One region of the Cellulomonas sp. NPDC055163 genome, then DNA from elsewhere that is predicted to be linked to it. Evidence: riboswitches for the same ligand, from Rfam matches in the RefSeq annotation. Region 1 holds a riboswitch; each other region holds the start of a gene.
The links. Region 1 has a riboswitch for cyclic di-GMP ahead of ACWFNE_RS01190 (hypothetical protein). Riboswitches for the same ligand answer to the same signal wherever they lie in the genome.

Region 1 (9,664 bases):
GGCCCCCGCCACGAGCGCACGTCAGATCCGCGCCCCGTGGTCCCCCGGGGTGTCGTCGTGGACGATCAGCGGGTCGCCCTCGAGCCCGCTGCCGGGCGGCGGGGTCGGGTCCTCGACCTCGGGGTTCGCGTCGTCGGCGTCCAGCAGGACGTCGTCCGTCGCGGCCGGGGACTCGACCGGGTCCCACGCGGGGGTCTCGGGACCGGTCCACGTGGGCGTCTCGCCCTCCGTGCTCAGCGCGACGGGCGCGAAGGCGGGCGGCTGCTGGTCGGCCGCGGGCGACACGGGCTCGACGTCGGCGACCACCGGCACGGAGTCGATGACCGGCACGTCCGCGGTCGTCGCGGCCGGCTCGGGCGGCAGCTCCGGCGAGTCGTCCTTGCGCGCGGCGGCGAACACGGCGGTCGTCGCGGCGGCGACCCCCACCCCGACGGCGGCGGCGACCTTGCCGGACACCCCGGCCTTGCCGGAGTCGCTCCCGGTCATCGCGGCGTCGGCGGTCGTCGGTCGGACGTCGGCACCCTCGTTGACGGACCCGCGCCACGCACCCGTCGCGCGGCCCTCGGACTCGATGAACGCCTTGAAGCGCTCGAGGTCGCCCTCGGCCTGCTTCTCGACGATGTCGAGGCGGTCGCCGATCTTCTCGACGAGACCCTCGGGCTCGTACTCGAGGTGCAGGTGCACGTGCGTGCTCGTCGGGCCGGCGGGCTCGAACGTCACGGAGCCGGCGTTCGTCGCACCCTCGGTCGCAGCCCACGCGACCTTGCGGTCGGGCACCTGCTCGAGGATCCGCGCCTCCCACTCGCGCCGGACACCGGCGATCTCCGCGACCCACTGCAGGCGCTCGTCGGTGAGCTGCGTGACGGACTGCACCCCGCTCATGAAGTGCGGGAACTCCTCGAACTGCGTCCACTGGGCGTAGGCGACGCTGACCGGCACGTCGACCACGACCGACCTCTCCACGACCGTCGTCATGACTCTCCCTCCGTCGGCACGGACGGGGCGGCGTCGCCCCGTGCTCGCGGTCCCCAGGATCGCCCGGGACGCGGCTTCCCGCGCGCGGAGCGCAGGCCGGCTCCTCGGCGCCCGAACCGTCGTCGCGTGGCCGCGCGGTGGGCGGCACCGCAGTCGTCGGGACGCGCGTCCCGCACCCGCGGGCACGGCGCGTGCGCGGGCGTCGACAACGCGGTCGGCCCCCGACCGCCACACTGTGCGCGTGACCGACCTGCGACCCACGGCCGACGCGGCCCCGCCTGCCCGGACCACGCACCCGAGTGCACCGACAGACGTCGAGCGTGCCGGAGCGACCTCTGCCCCGGTGGCCGGGAGCGGTCAGCGCCCGATCGCCCTGCCCCTGATCCAGACCGTGGCGACGGCGGTCGCCGCGGCCGTGGTGGATCGCCTCGTCGGCGTCATCCAGGCGGTGACGCACGCCGGGCCCGGTCTGACGATCCCCGTGTTCTGGGGGCTGCTGCTCGTCGCGCTCGTCGGCGTGGGCACGCTCACCCGCGTGGGGTCCCCGCTCACCCTCCGGCCGCTGCCCCGGGTCGTGTGGGCGGTGCTCGTCGTCGCTGTGGGGTGGACGGCGTCGCTCGCCTCCCACGTCGCGCTCCTGCGGTACGCGGACGGCGCCCTCAGTGGCGGTGTCGTCGAGCTCTGGCTCTGGGGGCTGTCCTTCGGCGTGGTGGCGGCCGTCCTCAGCGCGCACCGCGCGCTGCTGCTGTGGGCGCTCACGGTCATCGTCGCCGCGTCGGTCGCGGTCGCGCTGCTGGGTCCCGGGGAGGCACCGGCGCCGGCCGGCGCGCGTGCGACGGTGACGAGCTCGAGCCGCTGAGCCGCAGACCTCCGGACCCTCGACGCCCTGGTGGGCGCGGCGGCGGGCTCAGCGGCGCCGGAGCCGGCGGCGCTGCGCGTCCGCGTACAGCCGGGCCCGGCGGTTGCCGCCGCGGCGCGCGATCGCGTCGAGCAGCGCCGTCAGGGAGCGTTCGACGGCCGCGGCGTCCGGGTCCCAGCCGCGCCGCTCGCACTCCTCGAGCCACTCGACCGCCGACCGGTGACCCCGTTCGGCGTTGCACCGGCGGCACGCCGCGACCTCGTTCTCGAGCCACGACGGCCCACCCTTGGCCCGCGGCACGAGGTGCTCCCGGGTCGGTGCGACCAGCCCGGTGAACGGCCGGCCGCACCACACGCAGTGCGCGCCGTCCCGGTCGATCGCGAGGCGCAGCCGCTCGGCGGCCCCCGGCTGGTGCCGGCCCTCGACGGTCATGGGCCGACGCTACGGGGCGGCCCCGACCTCCGCAGGGCCGGGACGTCACCACCTGCCACCCGCCCGCCCCGCCACCGGCGCCCAGTCAGGCCCCGCCACCGGCGCCCGGTCGGGCCGCCCGGCGACGCGCCCTCGGGTGCCGCTGGTGAGGAGCCGGGGACGACGACGGACCGCCCGGCCCGGCGCGCTGCTCGCGTGCCGGACCGGGCGGCCCTGGGTCGTGCGGTGGTGCTGGTCGTGCGCGGCGGGCCCCCGTCGGTCTGCGGCAGGGGGCTCGCCGGCGTCAGTCGCGCGGCTTGCCGAACCCGGTCGCCGCGAGCCCCGCCTCGGCGGCCCGCATCGACGGGCCGGACGAGTCGAGCCGCCAGTCGTTCGTGGTGCGCCCCTCGCCCTCGCCACCGGAGGTGACGGCCAGGCTGAACCAGCCGATGCCGATGATGTCGGCGTTCTCCGGGCGGCCGATGCCCTCGAACAGGCTCGTGATCCACTTCGCCTTGTTGCCGCCCTCCTCGGTCGCCCCGATCTCCGCGAGGAAGATCGGCTTCTCCGGGGCCGCGGCGCGGAGCAGCGGGAGCGTCTGGCCGTACGTGTCGTCGAACGTCGGCTGCGGGTCGCCCGGGCGGTAGTAGCCCGACATGCCGATCCAGTCGACGTACTCGTCACCGGGGTAGAAGGCGACCGGGTCCGGCTGGCTCGGGATCTTGTTGACGCGGTTCGGGGCCCAGAGCCACGCGACGTACTGGTTCGCGCCCTCCTGGGTGAAGATGTCGTGCACGTGCCGCCACATCTGCACGTACTCGCCCCTCTTGTTCCCGTTGATGCCCTTGCCGTCCCACCCACGGACCTCGGACCACGGGTACCAGGTCCCGTTCATCTCGTGGTTGAAGCGCAGGACGAGCGGGAGGCCGGTCGCGGCGATGTCGCGGGCGTACTTGCGCAGGTACTCGTCGTGCTTGCCGTTGATGATCGAGCCGAGCGAGTACTCCGGCGCCTCCGCGGAGATCGCGCCGACCTGGCTCTGGCTCTCCCAGGTGAGCAGCGGGATCTGGCCGCGGCTCCACGCCTCCTGGACGGCGTCCGGGCGGAAGTCGGTGTCCCACGACTGGAAGTAGCCGCTGACGTCGGCGTTGCGGTTCACGGCAGCCTGCACGCCGTTGAACTCGCCGTAGTCGAACGGGCTCTGCGTCGTGTAGAGGCCGAACAGCTGGCTCGCCGCGACGATGTCCGCCTTGGTCATCGACGCGGTGACCGGCGGTGCCTGGTAGCCCTTGGGGTTCTGCACCTTGTAGTTGAGCTCGCCGAGCTGCTTCTTCAGGTCCGCGATCTGCGCCGTGGTGACCTTGCTCGCGGCGTTCTGGCGCTCGCGCGTAGCCTTGAGCGTGCCGTTGACGAGGTTCGCGGCGTCCTGCTGCTTCGCGGCCTCGGACTCGGCGCGGCCCAGCTCCTGCTGCGTCTGCTCGAGCTTCGCCTCGAGCTCGGTGATCTGCTTCTTCAGGTCCTCCGCGCGAGCGAGCTGGACCTTGTCACCGGCCTGGGGGCGCGGCGCGGTGAGCTTCGCCTCCATCTCCTCGAGCTGGGAGCTGAGGTCGCGCGAGCGCGCCTGCTCCGTCTGGAGGGCGACCTCGGTCGCGCTCGGCCCGTTCCACACGTACTGACCCTGCGGCGACAGCAGCGCGACGGCGCCGACCGCAAGAAGTGAGACGGTGATCACAGAAGCGAGCACGCGATGGCGGCGCGTGAACTTGAACGGATAGTCGGAAAACATCTGCGGGTGCCTCCACGGCGATGGTCTTCACGGCGCGCCCGGGAATGCTGTCCGGACTGCGTGCGGGTCGTGAGCACGGGTGCTCGTCGGGCGTGAGCGCAGTCGCACGGGTGTGCGGCCGTCGCGTTCGACATCGCCGTGGAGCCCCTCCCGGGGTCCCGGCCGTGCCGGAGCGCGACGTCCGTGTCGCTGTGCGTGTCCTGCTCCAGCACGGTGACACCGTGCTGACCTGCGACGATGGGTGAGAGACAGCGTCGTCGCGGGCTACCGGGGCCGTGGGGGTGTTTCCGTGCCGGGTCGCCCTGCCCGGTCGTGCGGCGGCGACCGCGCCAGACGGCCCAACCTCGGCGCCGGCGTGCGGCCCCGAACTCGGTTCCCCCCGGAAGCCCTGTGCGGTAGGCCCTCATGGTGCACAGGAATCACTCGAAAGAGCAAGAACCCTGCACGGATCACGGTCGTATATCCGAATTGCCCGGGTGCACGCCAGTCACGGCCGGTGCGCACCAGCGTCGCATTGGTCCGCTTTCTGGGACTGGATTAACACGATCAGCGGACGTACGCTCGTCGAGTCCACGAAAAGGCAAACCTGCCGCAAGGCAGCGACGCAAAGCCATGGGGCCCACGCGGTCCGCCAGGCTGCCGAACGACAGGGGATCCCCGTGCAACGCCGCCTCCCGGGGCAGGGCCGTGCCGTGCCCGCGCCCAGCTCCACCACCCGAGCCCGCGCCACCCGCTCCGGCGCGACCGGTGCCGCTCGTCGCCGCACCGCACGCGCGGTCCTGGCCACCGCTGCTCTCGCGGGGCTGCTCACGGCCGCCGCAGTGGCGCCGTCAGCCGCCGCCAGCCGCCAGGTCGTCGAGCCGAGCCCCACGGCGTCGCCCACGCCCTCGCCGACGCCGAGCCCGACGCCGACGCCGACGGCCCTGCCCACGCCCGGACCCACCGCCGAGCCGACGCCCGGCCCGACGCCGGAGCCGACGCTCAGCCCCACCCCCTGGCCGTCCACCGAGCCCACCCCCGACGCGTCGCCCCGGCCCGGGGCCGCGAACGACTGGGCCGAGGACGCCCTGACCCCCGACGACGGCCTGCTGTTCGGGGCGTCGGTCGCGAAGGGCACCCACGCGAGCGTCGACGCCGCCGTCTCGGCGTTCGAGGCCGGCATCGGGCGCAAGCTCGACGTGCACCGCTGGTACGCCCTGTGGGACGAGCTGCCGTCGACGCCGCTGGCGACGACCGTCCAGCGCGGCCGCACGCCGCTGCTCTCGGTGTCCTCGAAGCGGATCGACGGCACCAAGATCTCGTGGGTCGCGGTCGCGAGCGGCGCCCACGACGCGCAGATCGTCCAGCACGCCCAGGCCGTCAAGGCGCTGCGCGTCCCGATGTACGTGTCGTTCCAGCACGAGCCCGACTACTCCCCCGGCTTCGGCGACCCGGCCGACTACCGTGCCGCGTTCCGCCACTACGTCGAGGTGTTCCGCGCGCAGGGCGTGACCAACGCCGTGTGGACGTGGATCGTGACGCCGACGCCCTTCGCGCCCTCCGCGGCGGTGAGCGCCGACGCGCTCTACCCCGGCGACGACGTCGTCGACCAGGTCGCGCTCGACGCCTACAACTGGTTCGGGTGCTCGTCGAACGGGCAGGCGGCGTGGTCGTCGATGTCGCGCGCCGCGTCGGCGTTCCGGGCGTTCGGGCAGGCGCACGGCAAGCCGCTCGTGATCGCGGAGTGGGGCTCGGTCGAGGACCCCGCGGTGCCCGGCCGCAAGGCCGCGTGGCTGCGCGAGTCGATGGCGACCCTCGAGTCGTGGCCCGAGGTCACGGCGGTCCTGTACTTCCACCACCACGGCAGCTGCTCGTGGTTCGTCGACTCGACGCAGAGCGCGCTCGAGGCGTTCGCGGACGTCGCCGACTCCCCCGCGGCGCACACGCGGGCGTCGGCGTTCCTGCAGACGTCGACGACGCACGGGACGGCGCCCCTCACGGTCACGTTCGACGCGTCCCGCTCGTCGGGCGCCGGCGGTGGCGCCGGCGAGCACCTCGCGAGCTGGTCGCTCGCGTACGGCGACGGGACCACGGAGAGCGGCGCGGGGGCGCCGCCGGCGGCGCTCACGCACGTGTACGGGCCGGGCGACCGCAGCGCGCGCCTCACGGTGACCGACACGGCGGGCGGCACGAGCACCGACTCCGTCGCGATCACCGCGGCGGAGCCGCCGACGGGGACGCTCGACCAGAAGGACGTCACAGACACCTCGGCGTCGCTCTACGCCTGGGTCGACCTGCACGGGTACGCGGGCAGCGTGCGCTTCCAGTACGGGCGGACGCTCGAGTACCTCGGGGGCGACTCGACGGTCGCCGTGCCGGCCGTCTCCTACGTGAAGACCACGAGCCAGCCCGTCGCCGGGCTCCAACCGGGCACGACGTACTACTGGAAGGCGACCCTCACGTCGCCGGCCGGCACCACCGAGCTGACCCGGACCTTCGAGACCGCGGGCGCGCCGACGTCGTCGAACCAGTTCACCGCGAGCTCGACGGCGACGTCGACGACGTTCAAGGCGCAGGTGCACCCGCACCGGCTCACGACGACGGCCTGGATCGAGTGGGGCCCGACGACCGCGCTCGGCGCGTCCTCGCCGGCGACGACGCTGACCGCGCTCACGTACGAGAAGACGATCGCGAGCGACGTCGTGACGGGGCTGGCCCCGCGCACGACGTACTACTACCGGGTCGTCGCGCGGAACTCGCTGGGCACGCTGTACGGGCCGGTGCGCTCGTTCACGACGCCGCGCTGAGCAGGGTCAGCGGGCTCAGCGGGGCCGCAGCTGGCTCGCCGGCACGATCTCGGACGCCTGCGACGCGCTCGACCAGCGCAGCTGGATGGTCGCGTCGAGCCGGTCGTCGAAGTACTCGAGCCGCACGGGGACGGCCCGCCCCGCGGTCAGCGCGACGGTCCCGGTGTCGACGCGCGGTGCGTGCCGCGTCCACTGGTCGATGACGAGCCGCCCGTCGACCCACAGCCGGACGCCGTCGTCGCTCGTCGTCGCGAACGTGTACGTCTGGGTGTAGCGGGGCACGACCGAGCCGGTCCACCGCACCGAGAACGTGTCCGCACCGATCCCGGCGACGGGCGCGGCGGCACCCCAGCGGAAGCCGACCGTCGGGTCGACCCGGGTGACCGTCGTGCCGGTGAGGTCGGCGTTGTCGAAGTACGTGCCGAGCAGCCCGCGCTGGGTGAGGGTCGCCGTCAGGGTCGTCGCCGTCGCGGGGGTCCGCCAGACCCGGTCGGCCGCGGTCGAGCCGTCCGACCAGCGGTCGAGCACGTACGGGGCGCCCTGCGCGTCGGCCTGCGCCGGCACACCGAGCCGCAGGTCGAAGCCTGCCCACGAGGTCAGCGTCGTCGGCCCCGTGACGGCCTGCCCGTTGACGGTGAGCGTCCGGCCGGCGGGCGAGGTCGCGAGCGTCACGGCGACCTTCTGCGGCTGGAGGTCGCGCGTGACGGTCGTGGTGACGCCCTGCGTGTCCGTCGCGGTCAGGCTGACCCGCAGGTAGCTGTTGGCCGCGGCAGCGAGGTCCTCGGGCCCCGGCGCGACGAACGAGACGTCGTTGCCGGTCACGGGCCCGAGGAACGGGTGCGTGTGCTGGTCGTGAACCCGCACGATCGTCCAGCTGAGCCGCGACGCGGGCAGCGTGCCGTCCTGGGCGTCCGCCCCCGAGCCGCTCAGGCGGTAGGTGCCGCCGACCGTGAACGTCGCGCCCGCCGCCGGCGAGGTGATCGTCGCGGTCGGCGCGGTGTTCCCCGAGCTGATCCGCACGGTCACGGGGGCGGACGTCCCCCCGGCCGCGTCCCGGACGCGCAGCGTCGCCGTCCACGTGCCGGCCGCGTACGTGTGCCGGACGGTCGGGCTCGTCGTCGTCGCGTCGGCCGTGCCGTCCCCGAACGACCACAGGTACGTGAGCGTGCCGCCGTCGGGGTCGCTGCTGCGCGACCCGTCGAGCGTGGTCGCGAGCGGTGCCGCGCCGGTCGCCGGGGACGCCGACACGACCGCCGTCGGGACGCGGTTCGCCGTGCCCGTGTACGCGATCCGCCGGATCTCGCCGCCGTTCGCGTAGGTCGTGTAGTACAGCGCCTGGCTGCCGGCGTACGGCCCGAACTCCAGGTGCACCGCGCCGCCGAGCCCTGTCGCCAGGTCCGTGCGGGTGCCGCCGACGAGCATCATGATCTTGCCGCAGACGTAGTCCGCGAACAGGTACGCCGAGTCGTACGCGGCCGGCCAGGCACCGTTCGGCACGAACGCCCCGCCGGTGATCGAGCCGCAGCCCGTCGGGCGGCCGTAGTCGTGGACCGGGTTGGTCATCCCCGCGGGGAGCGGCCCGCCGCAGCTCGTCGTCGAGCCCGTCTGCGCGCAGTGCCCCTCACGCACCGGCCACCCGTAGTCGGCGCCCGCGGTCCCGAGGTCGATCTCCTCCCACGAGTTCTGGCCGACGTCGTTGACGTGGAACACCGTGCCCGCGGCGTCCGGGTCGAACGCGAAGCGGAACGGGTTGCGCAGGCCCCACGCGAACGTCTCCTGGCAGATCGTCCCCGCAGGGGCCGGGCCGAGCCGGCAGCTCGCGGTGCCCGCGCCCAGGAACGGGTTGCCCGGCGCCGGAGCACCGGACGTGCGGTCGACGCGCAAGATCTTGCCGAGCAGCACGTTCCGGTCGCGCGCCGCGTCGTTGTTGCCGCCGCAGCCGCTGTCGCCCGCGTAGTCGCAGCCGCCGTCGCCGACCGAGACGTACAGGTAGCCGTCCTTGCCGACGTGCACGTCACCGGCGTTGTGGTTGTTCGCCGACGAGGTGATGCCGTCGAGCAGGATGCGCTCGCTCGCCGGGTCGACGGTGCTGTCGTCGCGCAGCACGAAGCGGGAGACGCGGTTCACCGGGGCACCCGCCGGGTTCGCCCCCTGGCTCGACGGGCACGTCGAGCTCGTGCCGCGAGCCGTGTAGTAGACGTAGATCGCGCGTGTCGCCGGGTCCGGGTCGACCGCGACGCCCAGCAGGCCGCGCTCCCCGTTGGTGCAGATCCGGCCCGCCAGGTCGAGCGCCGGGGTCGCGAGCAGCTGACCCGCCGCGGTACGCACCCGCAGGCGCCCGGCCTGCTGCGTGACGAGCATGCGCCCGTCCGCCGTGAACGCGATCGCCGTCGGGTTGTCGACGTCCGCGACGAGCGCGTCCGTGAACCCTGCCGGCACGGTGGCTGCGCTCGCCGGCGCCCCCGCGAGGGCCGTGAGCCCCGCCGCGACCAGTGCTCCCACCACGACCGGCACGACGCGCCGCATGCGGTTCATCGAGGTCCCCCGTCTCCGTCGACGCCCCTCCGAGGCTCCGAGCATGGCCTCGCGGCCCGGGTCCCGCAAAAGATCGGCGACCCGGAGCGGTTCGGGCTCCGCGGCCCCCGCGCTCGAGGCGCCCCGGCGGTCGGCCTACTTCGCCTCCGCGTAGCTCTCGACGACCGCGACCTGCAGCGCGAAGTCCACCGGCGAGTCCCCGAACAGCAGCCGCCCGGCCTCGGCGGCGGAGTCGGCCACCGCGGCCGCGACCTCGCCCGCCACGCCGGCCGGGGAGTGCACCATCACCTCGTCGTGCAGGAAGAACACGAG
Region 2 (9,664 bases), on a different contig from region 1:
ACGGGTCGGTGCCCTTGGTCGCGGCGACGGACTTGCCGGCGAGCTGCTTCACGTCGGTGATGTCCGAGCCCGCGGGCACGACGATGGCCGCCCACTCCGGCTGGGAGTAGATGTCGATGACCTTGATCGGCGAGCCGTTGGCGCGCGCGAGCAGGGCTGCGGAGCCGGCGGTCGAGCCGACGTCGACGGCACCGGCACGCAGCGCCTCGTTGGCCTTGTTCGAGCCGGCCGACTGGACCCAGGTGACGGTCACGTCGTCACCGAGGGTCTCCTCGATCCAGCCCTGCTCCTTGATGACGAGGCTGAGCGGGTTGTAGGTCGCGAAGTCGAGGGTGAGCTCGGTGTCGCTCCAGCCGGCGTCGGCTGCGGGCGTGGCCGCGTCGTCGGGCTCGGCGGCGGCGCCCTCGCCCGCGACGCAGCCGCTCAGCACGCTCGTGGCCAGCACGGTGACGAGGGCGGCGGCGGGCAGTGCGGTACGGATCTTCATGGTCTCTCTCTCGGGTGGTGCGCCGGGGGGACGGCGCGGGTGGGGGAGCGAAGGTCAGATGGAGTGGTGCAGGTCCGGGTCGTCGGGGCTGCGGTGGTGCGTCGGCACCCCGAGGCCCTCGAGGAGCTCGGCGCGCAGCTCGGCGAGCACGTGGTCGGCGCGGTCGCGCGGGCGGTCACCGGGCACCCGGATGACGGAGCGGACGGAGCCGGTCCCGGGCTCCGCGGCGGCCAGCGTCGTGAGCAGCACGACCCGGTCGGCGAGGTAGAGGGCCTCCTCGACGTCGTGCGTCACGAGCAGCACGGTCGTCGGCTCCGCGGCGTGGATCTCGAGGAGGAGGTCCTGCATCTTGAGCCGGGTGAGGGCGTCCAGCGCGCCGAACGGCTCGTCGAGGAGGAGCACGCCGGGGTTGCGGGCGAGCGCCCGGGCGAGGGACGCGCGCTGCGCCATCCCGCCCGAGACCTGTCGGGGCCGCAGCCCCGCGGACGACGCGAGCCCCACGAGCTCGAGCAGCTCGGCGACGCGGCGGGCTCCGGCGGCCCGCTCCGTGCCGCGCGGGAGGCCGAGCGCGACGTTCTGGCTGAGCGTGCGCCAGGGCAGCAGGCGCGGCTCCTGGAAGGCCACGGCGGTGCGGGTGTCGACCCCGGCGACTGGGCTGCCGTCGAGCAGGATCTCGCCGGTGTCCGGCACGTCGAGCCCGGCGACCTGGCGCAGCAGCGTCGACTTGCCGCAGCCCGAGGGACCGATGATCGCGACGATCTCGCTCGCGGGGAGCTCGAGCTCGACGTCGTGGAGCACGACGCGCGGCCCCGCGGCGGTCGGGAACGTCCGGCCGACGCCGCGCAGCGCGACGGGGTGGGCGCCCGTGGAGCCGGGGGTGCGGCTCGCGAGGGGAGAGGTCAGGGCCATGGCCGTCCTGGGGGAGTCGGGCGCGGGCTCCGGGGCGGGGCTGGGCGCCGGCCGGGTGCGCGCGTGCTGGAGAGCTGCGGGCTGTGGGTGCACCGGCGGGCGCGTCCGGTCGGGGACCGGGGAGGGTCTGGGCGGGCGGACCCGTCAGGCGCGGCTGAGGTGCGGCTGCGGACAACAGCACGCGCGACAGCTCGTCGCGACGACGCGCGACGGGACGGGCAGGGTGCGGTGCGCCATGTGCCTGCCTCTCGTCGCCGTCAGGTGTCCACACTCTGGGACACCTTGTTCACACAGTGGGAACGGCCCGACAGTAGCGCCCTCGGGGGGCCGGGGCCAACCCGGTCGAGGCATGCCGCTGCGGACGTCACCCGCTCGGGTGGCGTCGCGAGGGGCCGTGACGGGTCGACGGCGTCGTGCGGCGGAGGTGGCTGCGGCGAGCCGGGGCCGCGGTCGCTCCGACGTCCCGGCGACGGTCGGCCTTGGGCCTGCTCCGCAGTGCTGCGCGTCGGCGCAGGTCAGGCGAGCAGAGCGGCGATCCGCGGGAGCGTGCTGGGGTCCGCCTGCACGAGCAGCGTGGTGATCGCGGTGCTCTGCCACGACGGCAGCCGGCCCCGGATCTCCTCCGCAGGTCCGACGAGCGCGACGTCCTGCACGAGCTCGAGCGGCACCGCCGCCGTCGCACGGGTGCGGTCGCCGGCGAGGAAGTGCGCCTGGATCTCGTCGCACGCGTCCGCGTAGCCGAGCCGGTCCAGCACGTCGCGATGGAAGTTCGCGCCCTTGGCGCCCATGCCGCCCGCGTACAGCGCGATGAACGGCCGCACCTGGTCGGCCGCACGCTCGACGTCGTCGTCCAGCACGACGGGCACCGTCGCGGTCACCTCGAACTCCTCGGCGGGCCGCGCGCCCGCGCCGCGCCGCGCGAAGCCGTCGGCCAGCAGCTCGCGGTAGGTCGCGTCCATGCGCGGGGAGTAGAACAGCGGCAGCCACCCGTCCGCGATCTCGGCGGACAGCGCGACGTTCTTGGGCCCTTCCGCGGCGAGGTGGACCGGCAGGTCCGCGCGCAGCGGGTGCACCGTCGAGCGCAGCGCCTTGCCGAGGCCGGCGCCGCCCTGGAGCGGGAGCTGGTAGAACGCCCCGTCGTACGTCACCGGCGCCTCACGGGCGAGCACCTGCCTGACCACGTCGACGTACTCGCGCGTGCGGGCCAGCGGGCGTGGGTACGGCTGGCCGTACCAGCCCTCGACGACCTGCGGCCCGGACGCCCCGAGGCCGAGCGTGAAGCGCCCACCGGACAGGTGGTCGAGCGTGAGCGCGGCCATCGCGGCCGCGGTGGGGGTGCGTGCCGAGATCTGCGCGATCGCGGTGCCGAGCCGGACGCGCGACGTCCGGGCTCCCCACCAGGCGAGCGGGGTCAGGGCGTCCGACCCGTACGCCTCCGCGGTCCACACCGAGTCGAACCCGAGCTGCTCGGCCGCGAGCACGGCCTCCTGCGCGCCCTGCGGCGGACCCGCCGACCAGTAGCCCGTGTGGTAACCCAGTCGCATCGCGCCCTCGTCCCTGCCTCGTGCGGGCGCCTCGTCGCGCCCGGGAGGAGTCTGTCAGGTCGTGACCGTCCAGGTCAGGTGCACCGCGAGCGTGGTCGGGAACGACCGGGGAGCCGTCAGATGTAGATGGCGGGGTCGTCCACGATCTCCTCGGTCGTCCACGCCGCGGGCCGGCGCCGGACCTCGGCCGGGACCCCGACGGCGACCGAGCCCGCCGGCACGTCCTTGACCACGACCGCGTTCGCGCCGATCTGCGCTCCGTCGCCGATCCAGACCGGGCCCAGGATCTTGGCGCCCGCGCCCACGACGACGTCGTTCCCGAGCGTCGGGTGCCGCTTGCCGACCCGCATCGTGCGGCCACCGAGCGTCGCGCCGTGGAACAGCACGACGTCGTCGCCCACGACCGCCGTCTCGCCGATCACGACGCCCATGCCGTGGTCGATGAACAGGCGGCGCCCGAGCCGCGCGCCCGGGTGGATCTCGATGCCGGTGGCCGCCCGCGTCGCCTGCGAGAGCAGGCGCGCGGGCAGCCTCAGGCCGGGCTCACGCCACATGCGGTGGAACAGCCGGTACGCCCACACCGCGTGCACCCCCGGGTACCCGAGGGCGACCTCGACGACGGAGCGGGCCGCGGGGTCCCGGCGCCGCGCGACGTCGAGGTCCTCGCGCAGGACACCGAGGAAGCGGGTGAGCGACGGCACGGTCAGTCCAGCAGGTCGGCGTAGAGGATCGACGTCAGGTAGCGCTCGCCGAACGACGGGATCACGGTGACGATGAGCTTGCCCGCGTTCTCGGGACGCTTCGCGACCTCCACGGCGGCGTACAGCGCGGCGCCGGACGAGATCCCGACGAGCAGGCCCTCCTCCTTCGCCGCACGGCGCGCCCACTCGACGGCCGTCTCCGCGTTGACGTCGAACACCTCGTCGTAGACCGACGTGTCGAGGATCTCCGGGACGAAGTTCGCGCCGAGGCCCTGGATCTTGTGCGGGCCGGGCTGGCCGCCGTTGAGGATCGGCGACTCCGCCGGCTCGACCGCGATGACCTGGATGTCGGGGTTGCGCTCCTTGAGCACCTGACCGACGCCCGTGATGGTCCCGCCCGTGCCGATGCCGGCCACGAAGATGTCGATCTTGCCGTCCGTGTCGGCCCAGATCTCCTCGGCGGTCGTCGCGCGGTGGATCGCCGGGTTGGCGGCGTTCGCGAACTGGCGCGCGAGCACGGCGCCCGGGCGCTCCGCGGCGATCTCGTTCGCACGGTTGACCGCACCCTTCATGCCCTCGGAGCCGGGGGTCAGGATGAGCTCGGCGCCGTACGCACGCAGCAGCGCGCGGCGCTCCTTCGACATCGTCTCGGGCATCGTGAGGACCACGTCGTAGCCGCGGGCCGCGCCGACGAACGCGAGCGCGATGCCGGTGTTGCCGCTGGTCGCCTCGACGATGGTGCCGCCGGCGGGGAGCTCGCCGGACGCCTCGGCCGCGTCGATGATCGCGACGCCGATGCGGTCCTTGACCGAGCTCGCGGGGTTGTAGAACTCGAGCTTGCCGACCACCGTGGCGCCGGCGCCCTCGGTCAGCTTGTTGATGCGGACCAGCGGGGTGTTGCCGATGAGCTGCGTCGCGTCGTCGTAGATGCGGGCCATGTCGTCCTCGTCTGTGCGGGGCCACGGGTGCGTGGCGGGGTGGGGGAGGTGGGGCGGGGCGGGGGCCCGGGACGGCTCCTGGGTCGCGCGCCGTGCCGGGGGCTCGTCGTCCCCCTCGGCGCCGCGCGGGGCGCGCTGCCGGAGGACCGCCGAGCGCCGGGGGGTGACCGGTGCGGCGCGAGGGGCGAGCGCTGGCGCGGGGGGTGTGCCCGTGCGGGCCTCCGGCTGCGAGGGCAGCGGGAGCGGCCAGCGCTCTAGTGACAGCGACAGCTGGCGAGGGCGACCCGGTGGGGCCCGGCGCACACGGCGCCGCACGGGACCGGGGTGGTGACGTTCGCGCGGAGCAGCACGGTCACCTCTCCTCCCGGTCGGTCATGGACGCGCTGACGCTATCGACAACGTCCCCGCGGTGCAAAGCATGCCCGAGGCTCGGGACATCACCTGCGCCGGTGCCACGACGCACGCGAGCGGTGCACGGGAGGCCCGTGCACCGCTCGCGTCGAGCGCCCGTCCGCGACGGGCTCTGCTCCCGTGGCGTCAGCCGCGCGAGATCTTCACCGTCGCGCCGTCCGTGAAGTAGTTGTCGACGTTCGCGATCGTGTTCGTGCTGGGGGCGATGAGCGCGCAGCGCGTGTGCCGGGTGTCGAGCCGGAAGACGTTGTTGGCCACGGCCAGGCCGGCGATCGCCGGGCGGCTGCCGTACGCCACGTTGACGGTGCACCCGCCGCCGCCGATGCGGTTGTCGCGGATGGTCAGGTCGGAGACCGCGGCGCGGTCCTGCGTCGTCTGGACGGCCGAGGAGTACGCGCCCTCGATGTTGTTGCGCACGATCCTGATGTTCGACCCGCCCTGGATCTGGACGCTGTCGGCGTGGCTCGGGCCGCCCTTCTGGTTCGGGTCCTGGGCGTAGAACAGGTTCGCGTGCAGCCACGAGCTCTCGACGAGCACGTTCGAGCCGGTGATGTGGACCGAGTCGATGACGTTCGCGATCTCGGTGCGTCGCACCGTGAAGTTGTGGCCGATGATCCCGTTGATCCACGGCGAGGCTTCGGTCGCGATCAGCTCGCTGTCCTCGACCGTGAAGGGGTAGACGCCGGCGTCGTTCGTGATGAGCCCGAAGCTGCCGGTGATCGGGCGGCCGCGGACGATCGAGCGCTTGATCGTGACGTTCGGCGCCTTGATCTTGATGAAGCCGCGGACGTCGACCGCGTCGACGACCGCGCCCGGCGTGGTGACGACCAGGTCGCCCGTGACGACCGTGAGGACCGTCCCGGCCGGGACGCCCGTGGTGGTGGAGCCGGCGTTGCTCAGGAGCGGGATGTCGAGCGCGCTGGGTGCGACACCGGCGGCCGAGGCGGGGACCGTCGCGGCGAGCGTCGCGGCGACGCTGAGGCCGGCGACGAGGGCGAGCGAGCGGGCCCGGCGGCGGGACGTGCGGCGGTCGTCACGACCGGCCGCGGCGTCGATGGGCGCGCGGAAGCTACGGACTGCATTGAGCACTGGATTCTCCGTCGTTCGGCAGCCTGGCGAACCTCGTGGGTCCCATGGCTTTGCGTCACTGCCTCGCGGCAGCTTTGCCTTTTCGTGGACAGGAGGACCGTATGCGGTCGTAGCGGTTCCCGACAAGAGTCACAGCACCCGGCAGCCGGGTGAAAAGGTGTCGTTCGGACGGCGGGGCTCGTGCGCCGGTGATAACGGCGCGGGCGGACCGGGGCGATCCTGCAGGTCACGGGCGCGAGAATGCGGCAGAAGGCGTTGTTTTCGACGAGTTCCGGACCGGCGCCCGGGCATGGCGCGGACGCGCCCGAGATATCCGTTTCTCCCGCAAAGGGGTGCATGCGTCGCATTCACGTACGGGTGCACCCGCAGGGGTGGTGCGGGTGCTCCGCCGCCGGTGCACTGCGCCAGGTGCTCAGTCGAGCCCGACGGCGTCGAGCCACGCCTCGGCGAGCAGGCCGTGCCCGGCGGGTGTCGGGTGCACGCCGTCGTACGCCCAGGCGGCCGGGGTCGTGCGCACGGCGGCCGCGGCGAACAGCCCGTCGGCCGGCACGAGCGTCGCGCGGAACTCGGCGGCGAGCCTCCGGACGACCCCGATGCGCGGGTCGAGGTCCTCGCGCCAGCGGTGCTGCGCCTCCTCGACGGGCACGACGAACGGCTCGACGAGCACGAGCCGCGCGCCGAGCCGGTCGCGCGCGGAGTCGAGCACTGCGCGGTAGTCCTCCTCGTACGCGTCGATCGAGGTCGCGCGCCCCGAGTCGTAGCGGCGCCACGTGTCGTTGATCCCGACGAGCACCGAGACGACGGTCGGCTCGAGCGCGAGCGCATCCGTCTCCCAGCGGTCGCGCAGCTGGTGGGCGGTGTCGCCGCCGATCCCGCGGTTGAGGAACGTGAGCCCCAGGTCGGGCCGGCGTGCGCCGGCGAGCGCCGGCGAGCGCCGCGACGACCATCGCGTACCCGTGCCCGAGGCTCGCCGGGTCACGGCGGTCGCGCCCGCCGTCGGTGATGGAGTCGCCGGTGAGCAGGATGCGGTCGCCCGCCTCGAGAAGCGTCATGCCCCGAACTGCAGCACACGCGCCCGGGACGGACAACCCGGTCAGCTGCCGATGACGAGCGTGACCGCGAGCGTCGCCATCACGACCGCGACGAGCCCGTCGAGGACCTGCCAGGCGCGCGGGCGGGCGAAGAGCGGCGCGAGCCGCCCGGCTCCGAAGCCGAGGGTGACGAACCAGCCGATGCTCGCGGCGACCGCCCCCGCGGCGAAGGCCCACGGGCGGTCCTGCTGGTGCGCGACCGAGCCGAGCAGCACCACGGTGTCGAGGTACACGTGCGGGTTGAGGAACGTCAGGGCGGCGCACGTGAGCAGCACGCGGGCACGTCCGCCCGGCACGTCGTCCCCGGCGGGCTGCAGGGTCGCGGGCCGCAGCGCGCGGCGTGCGGCGCTCACCGCGAACCAGCCGAGGAACGCCGCACCGCCGTACCGCACGGCCGTCATGACGGTCTCGTGCGCGGTCAGCACCGGTCCCAGTCCGGCGACGCCGGCGGTCACCAGCGCGGCGTCGGCGAGCGCGCAGACGAGCACGACCCCGAGCACGTGCTCGCGGCGCAGGCCCTGCCGGAGCACGAACGCGTTCTGCGCGCCGATCGCGACGATGAGACCGAGGCCCGTGACGAGCCCGACGAGGGCGTCGGCGGGAGCGGAGCCGGTCACGGGCAGGTCCGGGGGAGCGGTGAGCGCATGGCTCGACCGTAGGCAGCGCGGCAAGTGCAGACCAGCGAATGTTACGCACGCATCGTTAGCATCGCTTCATGGACCTCGACCCGGCTCAGCTCAAGGCGCTCGCGGCCGTCGTCGACGAGGGGAGCTTCGAGGGCGCGGCGCGGGCGCTGAACGTGACGCCGTCCGCGGTGAGCCAGCGCATCAAGGCCCTCGAGCGCGCCGCCGGTCACGTCGTCGTCCGGCGGGCCCGGCCGTGCGAGCCGACCGTGCCGGGCCGCGCCCTCCTCCGCCTCGCACGCGAGTGGAGCGTGCTGGAGGCGGAGGCCGCCGGGGCGCTCGGGGGCGACGACCCGCAGGCGCACGTCCGGCTCGCGATCGCCGTCAACGCCGACTCCCTGTCGACGTGGTTCCCCCCGGTGCTCGCGGGGCTCCCGGGGCACGTCCTGCTCGACGTGCGCCGGGAGGACCAGGACCACTCCGCGGCGCTGCTGCGCGAGGGCTCCGTGATGGCCGCCGTGACGACCGACAGCGCCCCCGTGCAGGGCTGCCGCGTGCACCACCTCGGCGACATGCGGTACCTGGCCGTCGCCGCGCCGGGCTTCGTCGGGCGGTGGCTCCCGGACGGGCCGACGCCCGAGGCCCTCGATCGCGCACCCCTGCTCGCCTTCACCGGCAAGGACGCGCTGCAGGACCGCTTCGCCACCCGGCTCACGGGCCGCCGCGCCGACCCGCCCCGGCACCTGGTGCCCTCGAACCACGCGTTCGTCGAGCTCGTCGTGCGCGGGCTCGGCTGGGGCATGGTGCCCGAGCAGGCCGCGCGGGCGGCGGTCGCCCGGGGCGACCTCGTCGAGCTCGCGCCGGGGCACCACCTCGACGTGCCGCTGTACTGGCAGCACTGGAAGGTCGGCTCCCGCTGGCTGGGCGAGCTGACGGGGCGCGTCGTCGAGCACGCGGCGGTCGAGCTGCGCCGCCAGGCGCCGGTCGCGGCCGGCGGCGGTCCGGGTGGGGCCGCCGGGGCAGGGGTGGAGCGGGTGACGAGAATCGAACTCGCGTAGCCAGTTTGGAAGACTGGGGCTCTACCATTGAGCTACACCCGCGCGGTCGGCTCTCGCCGGACCAGCGGCCCCAGGTTAGCGGCTCCGCGCAGCGCCGTGCGACGCGCCCGTCCCGCACCCCGGCCCCGTCCCGACAGCACCCCGGACCGCACCCCGCCCGTGCGGCCCTCGCCGCGTGCGGCGCCACTAGACTCGGCCCGCACGGGATGTGGCGCAGGTTGGTAGCGCGTCCGCTTTGGGAGCGGAAGGTCGTGGGTTCGAATCCCGCCATCCCGACTCGTGCGACCGGCCCGACCGCGCCGTGCTCCGTCCGACCGGGCTGTCCCCGCGCGTGACCTGGCGGCTTGGGGCGCCGGACCGGGTGACGTAGGATCGAGGGTCGCCAGCGTGCGGTCACCTGCCGGGCTGCCTGGCGCGGGGCCGCGCGTCGGCCCCGGAGATCGCCGGAGTCGCCGGCGCCCGCCCCGACCAGTTGGAGATCATCGAAGTGAAGAGCGCCGTCGAGACCCTGGACGCCACCAAGGTCAAGCTGACCGTCGAGGTGCCGTACGACGAGCTCAAGCCGAGCATCGACCACGCCTACCAGCACATCGCTGAGCAGGTCACGGTCCCCGGCTTCCGCAAGGGCAAGGTGCCCCCGCGCATCATCGACCAGCGCGTCGGTCGCGTGGCCGTGATCGAGCACGCCGTCAACGAGGGCCTCTCGGGCTTCTACGCCGAGGCCGTCCGCGAGAACAAGCTGCGCCCGCTCGGCCAGCCCGAGGTCGAGGTCACCAAGGTGCCCGCGCTGACCGCCGCCCCCGCGGGCGAGGA
Region 3 (9,664 bases), on a different contig from region 1:
GGTACCGTGCACAGTTCAGCAGCACCCCCAGCACGTCCCAGCAGCACCCAACCAAGGAGACACCGATGGCGCACAGCGAGCAGGAGATCCTGGCCGGACTGGCCGAGATCGTCAGCGAGGAGACGGGCCTTCCCACCGACTCCGTCCTGCCCGAGAAGTCCTTCACCGACGACCTCGACATCGACTCGCTGTCGATGATGACGATCGTCACCCTCGCCGAGGAGAAGTTCGACGTGCGCATCCCCGACGACGAGGTCAAGAACCTCGTTACGGTCGGCGACGCGGTCTCGTTCATCTCGGGCGCCCAGTCCTGAGCCCGCCGCTCGGCCGGCACCCCGCCGGCTGAGCACCGCTCGGCCCGCACCACCGGCCGAGCACAGCCCGACCGGGCGCCGTTCACCTGAACGCCCCCGGTCCGCGCTCCCCCGAGGACGCAGCACGACGCAGCCGGCCGCCCGGCCCACCCACGGCGCACCACCCGCCCGGGCCGGGCGCCCGGACGTCCCTCCCGCCACCGCCCCGAACTGGAGCACCCATGAGCCCCGTCACCGACGTCGTCGTCACCGGCCTCGGCGCCACCACTCCCCTCGGTGGTGACGTCCCGAGCACCTGGCAGGCCGCCCTCGCGGGCGAGTCCGGCGCGCGCCCGCTCTCGAACGACTGGGCGGAGCGGTACGAGATCGCCGTGAGCTTCGCGGCGCAGCTCAAGGTCGCGCCCGACGCGGTCCTGTCCCGCCCCGAGATCAAGCGCATGGACCCCTCGGCGCAGTACGCGATCATCGCCTCGCGCGAGGCCTGGGCCGACGCGGGCAGCCCCGAGGTCGACCCCGAGCGCCTGGGCACCGTCGTGTCCTCGGGCATCGGCGGCATCTGGACGACGCTCGACGCGTGGGACACGCTGCGGGAGAAGGGCGGGCGCCGCGTCCTGCCCATGACCGTGCCGATGCTCATGCCGAACTCCCCCGCCGCGTACGTCGAGCTCGAGCTCGGCGCCCGCGCCGGCGCGCACGCGCTGGTCTCGGCGTGCGCGTCGGGCGCCGAGGCGATCGGGTACGCCGTCGAGATGATCCGCTCGGGTCGCGCCGACGTCGTCGTGGCCGGTGGCACCGAGGCCGCGATCCACCCCATGCCGCTCGCGGCGTTCGCGGCGTCGCGCACGCTGTCGACGCGCAACGACGACCCCGCCGCCGCGTCCCGGCCGTACGACACCGGGCGTGACGGGTTCGTGCTCGGCGAGGGTGCCGGCATCGTGGTGCTCGAGAGCGCCGAGCACGCTGCCGCCCGAGGCGCGCGCGTCTACGCCAAGATCGCCGGCGTCGGCCTGTCCGCCGACGGCTACCACCTGACGTCCCCCGAGCCGTCGGGGCGCGGTCAGATCTCCGCGATGCGCTCGGCCCTCTCCGACGCCGGGATCGACCCGGCGGACGTGCGGCACGTCAACGCGCACGCCACGTCGACGGTCGTCGGCGACCTCATCGAGGCTCGGGGTGTGCGTGACGTGCTCGGCTCGGCCGCGGACCAGGTCGCGCTCTCGGCGACGAAGTCGATGACGGGTCACCTGCTCGGCGGCGCCGGCGCGCTCGAGACGATCTTCACGGTGCTCGCGCTCCACGAGCGCACGGCTCCCCCGACCATCAACGTCACGGACCCGGACCCGGAGCTCGTGCTCGACCTGGTGCGCGACACCGCGCGGGCTCTGCCTGCCGAGGGGCAGCTCGCCGCGATCAACAACTCGTTCGGCTTCGGTGGCCACAACGTCGCCCTCGTGGTGACGACGGCCTGACCCGCACACGACGACGGCCTGACAGCACACGACGACGCCCGGCAGCCGCGACCCGTGAGGGTGCGGCGACCGGGCGTCGTCGTGCGTGGCGCCGCCGGCGTCGCGGCCCAGCCGTTGTCGGCCGGTCGGCCGTCGCGAGCGGGTGAGCCGGGACCGACGGGTCTGCCGTCGGGGGCGTGGCAGCCGTCGCCGGCGGTTCAGCCGACCCGGTGCAGCCAGCGCACGGGCGCGCCGGCACCGGCGTAGCGGAACGGCTCGAGCTCGTCGTCCCACGCCTGCCCGAGCGCGAGGTCGAGCTCGGCGCGCAGACGAGCCGGGTCGGCCGCGTGCACGAGGGCCGCGCGGATGCGGTCCTCGGGTACGACGACGTTGCCGTGCACGTCGGTCTGGGCGTGGAAGATGCCGAGCTCGGGCGTGTGGCTCCAGCGGGAGCCGTCGGTGCCGTGGCTCGACTCCTCGGTCACCTCGTAGCGCAGGTGGGTCCACCCGCGCAGCGCCGAGGCCAGGCGCGCGCCCGTCCCCTGGGCACCCTGCCAAGACAGCTCCGCCCGGTACATCCCCGGCGCCGCGGGCTGCGGCGTCCAGTCCAGGGACACGCGTGTGCCCAGCACGTTGCCTGCCGCCCACTCCATGTGGGGGCAGAGCGCACGTGGCGCTGAGTGCACGAAAAGTACACCGCGGGTGATCGCACCTGCCATGTCGCCCTCCTGACGGCTCGAGGTTCGTCTTCCCCAACGACCTCGTCCCGCGAACGGAGTGCACCACGGCCTCGCGGCGTGCTGGTGACAGCATGCATGATCCGGTCGCCCGGACGCCAGCGAATCCGGCCCCGCCACCCGGACGTGCACCGGCCCGCCGGGCGTTCGGTCACGGTTCGCCCCGATAGGTCGGGATCACGGACCGGGACCGCGGCGGCGACGCCGGGCCTGCCCCGGGCCCGGCGCACCCGCCCGGCGCCGCGACCGGTGTCAGAGCTGGTCGCGGATCGCGCGCATCGCCTTCTTGCGCACCGACCGCTCGAGCCGGTCGAGGTAGAGGTACCCGTCGAGGTGGTCCACCTCGTGCTGCAGGCAGCGAGCCATGAGCTCGGTCCCCTCGACGACGACCTCATGACCGTCGAGGTCCTCGCCCACGACGCGCGCGTACCAGGCGCGCTTCGTCGGGTACCAGAGGCCGGGCACCGAGAGGCATCCCTCGTCGCCGTCCTGGTAGTCCTCGGACAGCTCGACGATGCGCGGGTTGAGCACGTAGCCGATCTCGTCGTCGATGTTCCACGAGAAGGCGCGGAGCCCGACGCCGATCTGGTTGGCGGCGAGGCCGGCCCGACCTTCGTGGTCGACGGTCTCGAGCAGGTCCGTCACGAGCGAGCGCACCCGGTCGTCGACGGTCGTGATCGGGTCGCAGGGGGTGCGCAGGACCGGGTCGCCGACCGTGCGGATCTCTCTCATCGCCATGCCCACGATTGTTTCATGCGGGGCTGTCCGACTCGGGCACTCCGGCGGTCGGGGGTGGACACCGTGCGGCCCGGTGCTCCCCTCCGGCCCGCCGCCGTCCTCGCTCCCCCGCGCCCGTGCCGCCTGCACCTCCGCGGTTCACCAACAACGCCCGCGCATCGACGTGGCCCAGGTCACGTGAATGGGACGGGTGCACGACAAAAGGCCCGGGGATATTCCCCGGGCCTTTCGGCGAGAAGGCTGTGCGCGACGCGCGGCCGAGCGATCAGACGTCGGAACGCTGCTGCGGAACGCCCGTGAGGAGCTGGCGGACCTCGTTCTCGTGGAAGCGGCGGTGCCCACCGAGCGTCCGGACGGCCGAGAGCTTGCCGGCCTGCGCCCAGCGCGTGACGGTCTTCGGGTCGACCCGGAACATCGCTGCGACCTCACCCGGGGTGAGCAGAGCGCCCGGCATCGAGGTGGACTCGGAACGGTTGGGGGTGGTGATGGCCATGATGGCAACTCTCCTGTCGTTCGGTAGCTCGGCTGACCCCTGAGGCCCCGTGGCTTTGCGTCCCCACCTTGCGGCGGGTTTGCCGTTTCTCGCTGACGTCCTCAACTATGCATGAACCCGGACAACTTCGCAACAACCCCCCGAGGGTGAAACGACCCGGCCTGGGGGCCGTTCGGGTGAATCGACGCGCTTCGACGGCGCCTATAACACGGCGCGTATCGGCGCGCATCCTGACCGCAACGCGGGCCCGCGTTGGGCCGGAGCAGACGTATCCGTGACGATCTCTCGCCCTCCTGGCCGATTCGTCCTACCCTTGACCCAACGCCCAGGCGCGAGCGGGGCGGGTCGCCAGGTGACCACGGCGGGTGACGGGCGCCTCATCTTGTGCGGGTGAGGCGCCCGAACGCTGTCCGCGCACTCCCGCGCCGCAGAGACGCACGTCACGCCCGGCCGCGTCACCATCCGCTTTGTCCCCTGGCCGCGTCACCCCCCCCCGCCGCTTCCCCCCGCCGCCACCGGGACGGGTCGCCCGCCCCAGCCGCCGGCCGCGCGGTCGCCGAACGACCGGTCCCCGCGCGTCCGCACCGGGCCGCCCAAGCCCCCCGCACGGCCCCTGACCTGCGGCTCTCCGCTCAAGTCACCCCCGTACGTGCCGATGGTCCTCCCGAGGAGCCCACACGTGGCTCGCACCCGGAGGAGTCACGTGCCGCACACCTGGACCGTCCTCGCGCTCGCGCGCCACATCGGCGGGTTCTACCACGGTGAGCTGCTGGCGGGGCTGGTGCGGGAGGTCACCGCGCAGGGCGGTCGCGTCGTCGTGGCCCAGACCGCACCGGAGGAGCCCGAGCTCGACGAGACGGTCGTCGGCGAGACCGCGCTGTCCGTGGCGTGGGACGAGGCCGACGCGGTCGTCACGATCGCCCTGAGCGCGAGCGCGGCCTTCCTCGCGCGGATGCTCGAGCTCGGCAAGCCCGTCGTGCTCACGAGCCAGCGGGTCGACGGCGTCGAGGCGCCCGTCGCGCTGCCGGACAACCACGGCGGGATCCACGAGGCCGTCGAGCACCTGCGCGCGCACGGGCACAGCCGGATCGGCTTCGTCGGGGACCTGCGGCAGTACGACTACCACGAGCGTCACCTCGCGTACCGCGACGCGCTCACCACCCACGGGCTCGCCCCGAGTGACGAGCTGCTCGTCGTGGCGCGGGACTGGTCGGAGGCCGCGGGCGAGGACGCCGCCCGGGAGCTGCTCCGCCGCCCCGAGCGGCCCGACGCGGTCGTCACCGCGTCCGGGCACAACGCCATCGGACTCATCCGCGGGCTCGCCGCCGCGGGCGTGCGCGTGCCCGAGGACGTCGCGGTCCTCGCGTTCGACAACGTCGAGCACGGTGCGTACGCGACCCCGAGCCTGTCGAGCGTGCACCAGCGGTTCGACGAGGTCGGTGCGCTGGCCGGCTCGCTCGTCATGCGCGCCCTGCGCGGTGAGCACGTGCCCGCGGGCAGCCACGTCGCGGCGGCCACCGTGGTCGTCCCGCGCGGCTCGTGCGGGTGCCGCGACGACGTCCTGACCTCGCGTCCGGCACCGGCGTCCCGCGCCGCGGTCGTGCCCGTGCAGCCCGAGGACCTCCACCGCACCCTGTCGACGCTGCTCGCCGGGCGGCACCCCGGCACCGTGGCTCCCGACGCGACGGCGGCACTCGCCGTCGATCTCGAGCGCCTCCTGCGGCTCGGCGACGACCTGACCGACGCGCACGTCGACGGGCTGCTCGCGCTGATGCGCGGCTCCGCGCCCGGCGACGACGCGCTGCACCGGGTCACCTCGGTGCTCACCGAGCACGTCCAGCGGCTCATGAGCACGGGGACCGCCGCCGGCGCGAGCCCGCACCCCGCCGCGCTGAGCCGGGTCGCCGCGGCGCTCTGGCGGCTGCAGAACCACGGGTCGGTGCAGCGGGCGCACGCCCTCGCGGACCACGTGCTCGAGGGGTCCGACGTCGCGGCGGCGCTGCTCCGCGCGGACGCGGACGCGGCACGCGGGCTCGGCTGGCTGGCGCAGACCCACTCGCGCGCGGGACTGCTCGCGCTGTGGGACGACGCCGCACCCGGTGCGCCGCTGCGGCTCGCGGGCGTGCACGACCCGGACGGGCTCCTCGACCACCACGTCGGCGCGGAGCTCGACTGGCGCAGGTTCCCGCCGTCGGACCTCGTCGGGGCCGCCGACGGCGCGCAGGGAGAGGTGTGCCTCGTCGTCCCGGTCCGGACCCCGGCCCGGCGCTGGGGTCTGCTCGCCGTCCTCGGCGTCGTGAACTCCCGGTCGAGCCACGAGGCGTACCACCACTGGGCCACGCTCCTGGGCTCGGTGCTCGAGGGCGAGGAGCTCGCACTCAGCGCACGCGCGAGCGAGGCCCGGTACGCGCACGCCGCGCGCGCCGCGAACGACGGCCTCTGGGAGCTCGACCTCGGGACGCGCGCCATGTACGTCTCACCCCGGGGGCGTCAGCTCCTCGGGCTCGACCCCGACGCGCCCGCACGCATGGAGCGCTGGACCGAGGTGACCCACCCGCAGGACCAGGAGCGCGTGCGCGCCTCGTTCGCGCAGGCGCTCGACTCACCCGAGGTCCCCGTCGAGGTCGAGTACCGCGTGCGACGGCCCGACGGGACCTACCACTGGCTGCTCAGCCGCGGCCTCGGCGTCGCGACCGGGCCCTCGGGACGCGCGGCCCGGCTCGTCGGCTCCCTCAGCGACATCCACCCCCGCAAGGAGCTCGAGGAGCGCCTGCGCGCGGCCGCCCTCTACGACCACCTGACCGGGCTGCCGAACCGGCGGCTCTTCCTCGAGCGCCTCACGGCCGCGGTCGAGCAGCACCGCCGCGACCCCGGCTCGAGGTTCGCCGTGCTGTTCTTCGACCTCGACGGGTTCAAGCTCGTCAACGACTCGCTCGGCCACCTCATGGGTGACCAGCTCCTGCTCGCCGTCGCGGAGCGGCTGCGCACGCAGGTCCGCGCGGTCGACACGGCTGCGCGCTTCGGCGGGGACGAGTTCGCGGTCCTGCTGTCCGAGCCCGAGCCCGACGAGCTGCTCGCGATCGCGCAGCGCATCCAGGAGCGGATCTCCGCACCCGTCGAGCTCGCCGGTCACGAGGTCGAGGTCACCGCGAGCGTCGGGGTCGCCACGTCGTCCGGGGAGTACACGGACCCCGAGGACGTGCTGCGCGACGCGGACATCGCGATGTACGACGCCAAGGGCAGCGAGCGCGGCTCCGCGTCGGTGTTCGACCCGACGATGCACGTGCGCGCCACGGTCCGCCTGCGGGCCCGCGGCGAGCTGCGCACCGCCCTCGCCCGCAGCGAGTTCGTGGTGCACTACCAGCCGGTCGTGCCGCTCGACGGGTCGGGTCTCGAGCACTTCGAGGCGCTCGTGCGCTGGGAGCACCCCGAGCGCGGGCTCCTGCTGCCGGGGGACTTCCTGGCCGCCATGGAGGACAACGCCACGATCGTGACGCTCGGCAGCTGGGTCGTCGACGAGGTGTGCCGGCAGGTCGCCGCCTGGTCCCAGGACTACCCGGGACCGGTCGCGGTCGCCGTCAACCTCTCGCACCGCGAGTTCTGGGCGCCCGCCCTGCTGCGGACCGTGACCGACTCGCTCGCCCGGCACGGGGTGCCCGCGCACAGCCTGATCCTCGAGATCACCGAGTCGGTGATCATGGCGGACCCCGCCGTCGCGCGGAAGGTGATGACGGACCTGAGGGCGCTCGGCGTGCGGCTGCACATCGACGACTTCGGGACCGGGCAGTCCTCCCTCAACGCGCTGCGGACGTTCCCCGTCGACGCGCTCAAGATCGACGGCGCGTTCATCCGCGAGCTCGAGGTCGTCGAGCAGACCACCGAGCTCGTGCGGATCATCGTCGAGATGGGCCGGGTGCTCGGGCTCGAGGTCGTCGCCGAGTGCGTCGAGACGCCCTCGCAGGCGGACCGGCTGCGGTCGATGGGCTGCGCGAACGCCCAGGGCTGGCTGTACGCGCGGGCGCTCCCCGGAGCCGAGGCCGGCGCGCTGCTCGGGCACGCGCTCGGGTCGGAGCCGGTCGAGGCGTCCGGGACCGGGAGCCGCTGACCTCCCGCGACGCGGTCGCTCCCCCTGCGGGGCGTGCCACCCCGGGCGATACTCGGCGTGACGCACCACCGGGACCCAAGGAGACGCTCGTGACGACCAGCTCGCCCTCCCGCGCCAAGCAGCCGCGCAACGCCCTCGCCGGCCCGTACGGTCACCCGTTCCACCCGATCCTCGTCACGGTGCCGATCGGTGCCTGGGTCGCGAGCCTGGTGTTCGACCTCGTCTCCCGCATCACGACCGACGGCTCCGCGTTCGTCACCGGCGCGACGTGGCTCATCGGCATCGGCATCGTCGGGGCGCTGCTCGCCGCCGTCGTCGGGTTCCTCGACCTCATGACGATCCCGCAGCGGACCAAGGCGCACCGCACCGCGCTCACGCACATGACGCTGAACGTCGTCGTCGTCGTGCTCTACGCCGTGAACCTCGGGCTGCGACAGGGCGAGGACGGCGACGCGATCAGCACGGTGCCGCTCGTCCTCTCGCTCATCGCGCTGGCGACCCTCGGTGCGTCGGGCTGGCTGGGCGGCAAGCTCGCCTACCGGTACGGAGTGCGCGTCGCCGACGAGGGCACGCAGGCCGAGGGCTTCCAGGCGCAGGCGCCGAAGGGCTGACAGTCTCGCGGCGTGCGTCGGCGCGGGCGCGGCCGGGCTCGGTCGCATAAACGCTTCGGGTTCTTCCGCTCCCTCGGGGCCCGTGTGACGGTCGAGAGCGAACCGGCCCAGGAGCTGGGAGCACCGTCGCGGGGCACGTCGGCACATCGTGGTGCGTGCGTCCCGCGTGAGGTGCGGCGCCCCTCGCCGTCCCGCTCCGGTCCGCTCACCCGAGCACCTGGAGGATGCATGTCCGTACGCCCCCGTCTGCGCAGGCTCGCCCTCGCACTCCCCCTCGCCCTGGTCGCGCCCTTCGTCGCGGTCGCGGTCATGGCCCCGCCCGCGGCGGCCCACGGGTCGGTCACCGACCCGCCCACGCGCAACTACGGCTGCCTCGAGCGCTGGGGCGACAACCACCTCGACCCGACGATGCAGCAGAAGGACCCGATGTGCTGGGGTGCGTGGCAGCACGACCCCAACGCGATGTGGAACTGGAACGGCCTGTACCGCGAGGGTGTCGGCGGCCGGCACGAGGCGACGATCCCGGAGGGTCAGCTCTGCAGCGGCGGGCGCACCTTCTCGCCGCGGTACGACTACATGGACACGCCCGGCAACTGGGTCGCGAAGGGCGTCGCGCAGAAGTTCACGCTGACGCTCACGGACGGCGCGCAGCACGGCGCCGACTACCTGCGCATCTACGTCTCCAAGGCGGGCTTCGACCCCACCACGGAGCGGCTCGGCTGGGACGACCTCGACCTCGTCACGCAGACCGGCCGGTACGCCCCGGCGGGCAAGTACCAGGCGGACGTCGACCTCGGCGCCCACACCGGACGCGCGGTGCTGTTCACGATCTGGCAGGCGAGCCACCTCGACCAGCCGTACTACCTGTGCAGCGACATCAACATCGGCGGTGGCACCACGACGCCGACGCCCACGCCGACCCCGACGGTCACCCCGACGCCCACGCCCACCCCGACCGTGACGCCGAACCCGACGCCCACGCCGACGGTGACGCCCACGGCGACCCCGCAGCCCACGGGCGCCTGCACGGCCACGGTCACCGTCGCCAGCAGCTGGGGCAACGGCTACCAGGGCACGCTCACGATCAAGGCCGGCTCGGCGGCGATCAACGGCTGGACGGCCACGGTGAACGGCGCGACGATCACGCAGGCCTGGAACGGGAAGCTCTCGGGCAGCACCATCACGAGCGAGGCCTACAACGGCAAGCTCGCTGCGGGC

Region 2: it holds a riboswitch for cyclic di-GMP, as region 1 does, so the genes downstream of both, ACWFNE_RS14840 (hypothetical protein) here and ACWFNE_RS01190 (hypothetical protein) in region 1, are expected to answer to the same signal.
Region 3: it holds a riboswitch for cyclic di-GMP, as region 1 does, so the genes downstream of both, ACWFNE_RS07850 (BldC family transcriptional regulator) here and ACWFNE_RS01190 (hypothetical protein) in region 1, are expected to answer to the same signal.

What each region holds. Positions count from the first base shown of each region.
Region 1 covers NZ_JBSGSU010000001.1:260,497-270,160, forward strand. The annotation lists gene ACWFNE_RS01170 (SRPBCC family protein) at 22-975, opposite strand; gene ACWFNE_RS01175 (hypothetical protein) at 1,217-1,834, shown strand; gene ACWFNE_RS01180 (HNH endonuclease) at 1,883-2,266, opposite strand; gene ACWFNE_RS01185 (glycosyl hydrolase) at 2,550-4,031, opposite strand; cyclic di-GMP riboswitch class I at 4,601-4,675, shown strand; gene ACWFNE_RS01190 (hypothetical protein) at 4,724-6,817, shown strand; gene ACWFNE_RS01195 (PQQ-dependent sugar dehydrogenase) at 6,833-9,352, opposite strand; gene ACWFNE_RS01200 (bifunctional 3'-5' exonuclease/DNA polymerase) at 9,488-9,664, opposite strand, start outside.
Region 2 covers NZ_JBSGSU010000007.1:80,165-89,828, reverse strand. The annotation lists gene ACWFNE_RS14865 (aliphatic sulfonate ABC transporter substrate-binding protein) at 1-487, opposite strand, end outside; gene ACWFNE_RS14860 (ABC transporter ATP-binding protein) at 542-1,396, opposite strand; gene ACWFNE_RS14855 (LLM class F420-dependent oxidoreductase) at 1,912-2,940, opposite strand; gene epsC (serine O-acetyltransferase EpsC) at 3,057-3,641, opposite strand; gene cysK (cysteine synthase A) at 3,644-4,579, opposite strand; gene ACWFNE_RS14840 (hypothetical protein) at 5,117-6,079, opposite strand; cyclic di-GMP riboswitch class I at 6,094-6,168, opposite strand; gene ACWFNE_RS14835 (SGNH/GDSL hydrolase family protein) at 6,492-7,058, opposite strand; gene ACWFNE_RS14830 (LysE/ArgO family amino acid transporter) at 7,173-7,787, opposite strand; gene ACWFNE_RS14825 (LysR family transcriptional regulator ArgP) at 7,886-8,851, shown strand; tRNA gene ACWFNE_RS14820 (tRNA-Gly) at 8,820-8,893, opposite strand; tRNA gene ACWFNE_RS14815 (tRNA-Pro) at 9,054-9,127, shown strand; gene tig (trigger factor) at 9,339-9,664, shown strand, end outside.
Region 3 covers NZ_JBSGSU010000003.1:352,364-362,027, reverse strand. The annotation lists gene ACWFNE_RS07870 (acyl carrier protein) at 66-314, shown strand; gene fabF (beta-ketoacyl-ACP synthase II) at 536-1,783, shown strand; gene ACWFNE_RS07860 (DUF3145 domain-containing protein) at 1,981-2,481, opposite strand; gene def (peptide deformylase) at 2,752-3,237, opposite strand; gene ACWFNE_RS07850 (BldC family transcriptional regulator) at 3,503-3,691, opposite strand; cyclic di-GMP riboswitch class I at 3,750-3,824, opposite strand; gene ACWFNE_RS07845 (EAL domain-containing protein) at 4,434-7,835, shown strand; gene ACWFNE_RS07840 (DUF2231 domain-containing protein) at 7,925-8,446, shown strand; gene ACWFNE_RS07835 (lytic polysaccharide monooxygenase) at 8,675-9,664, shown strand, end outside.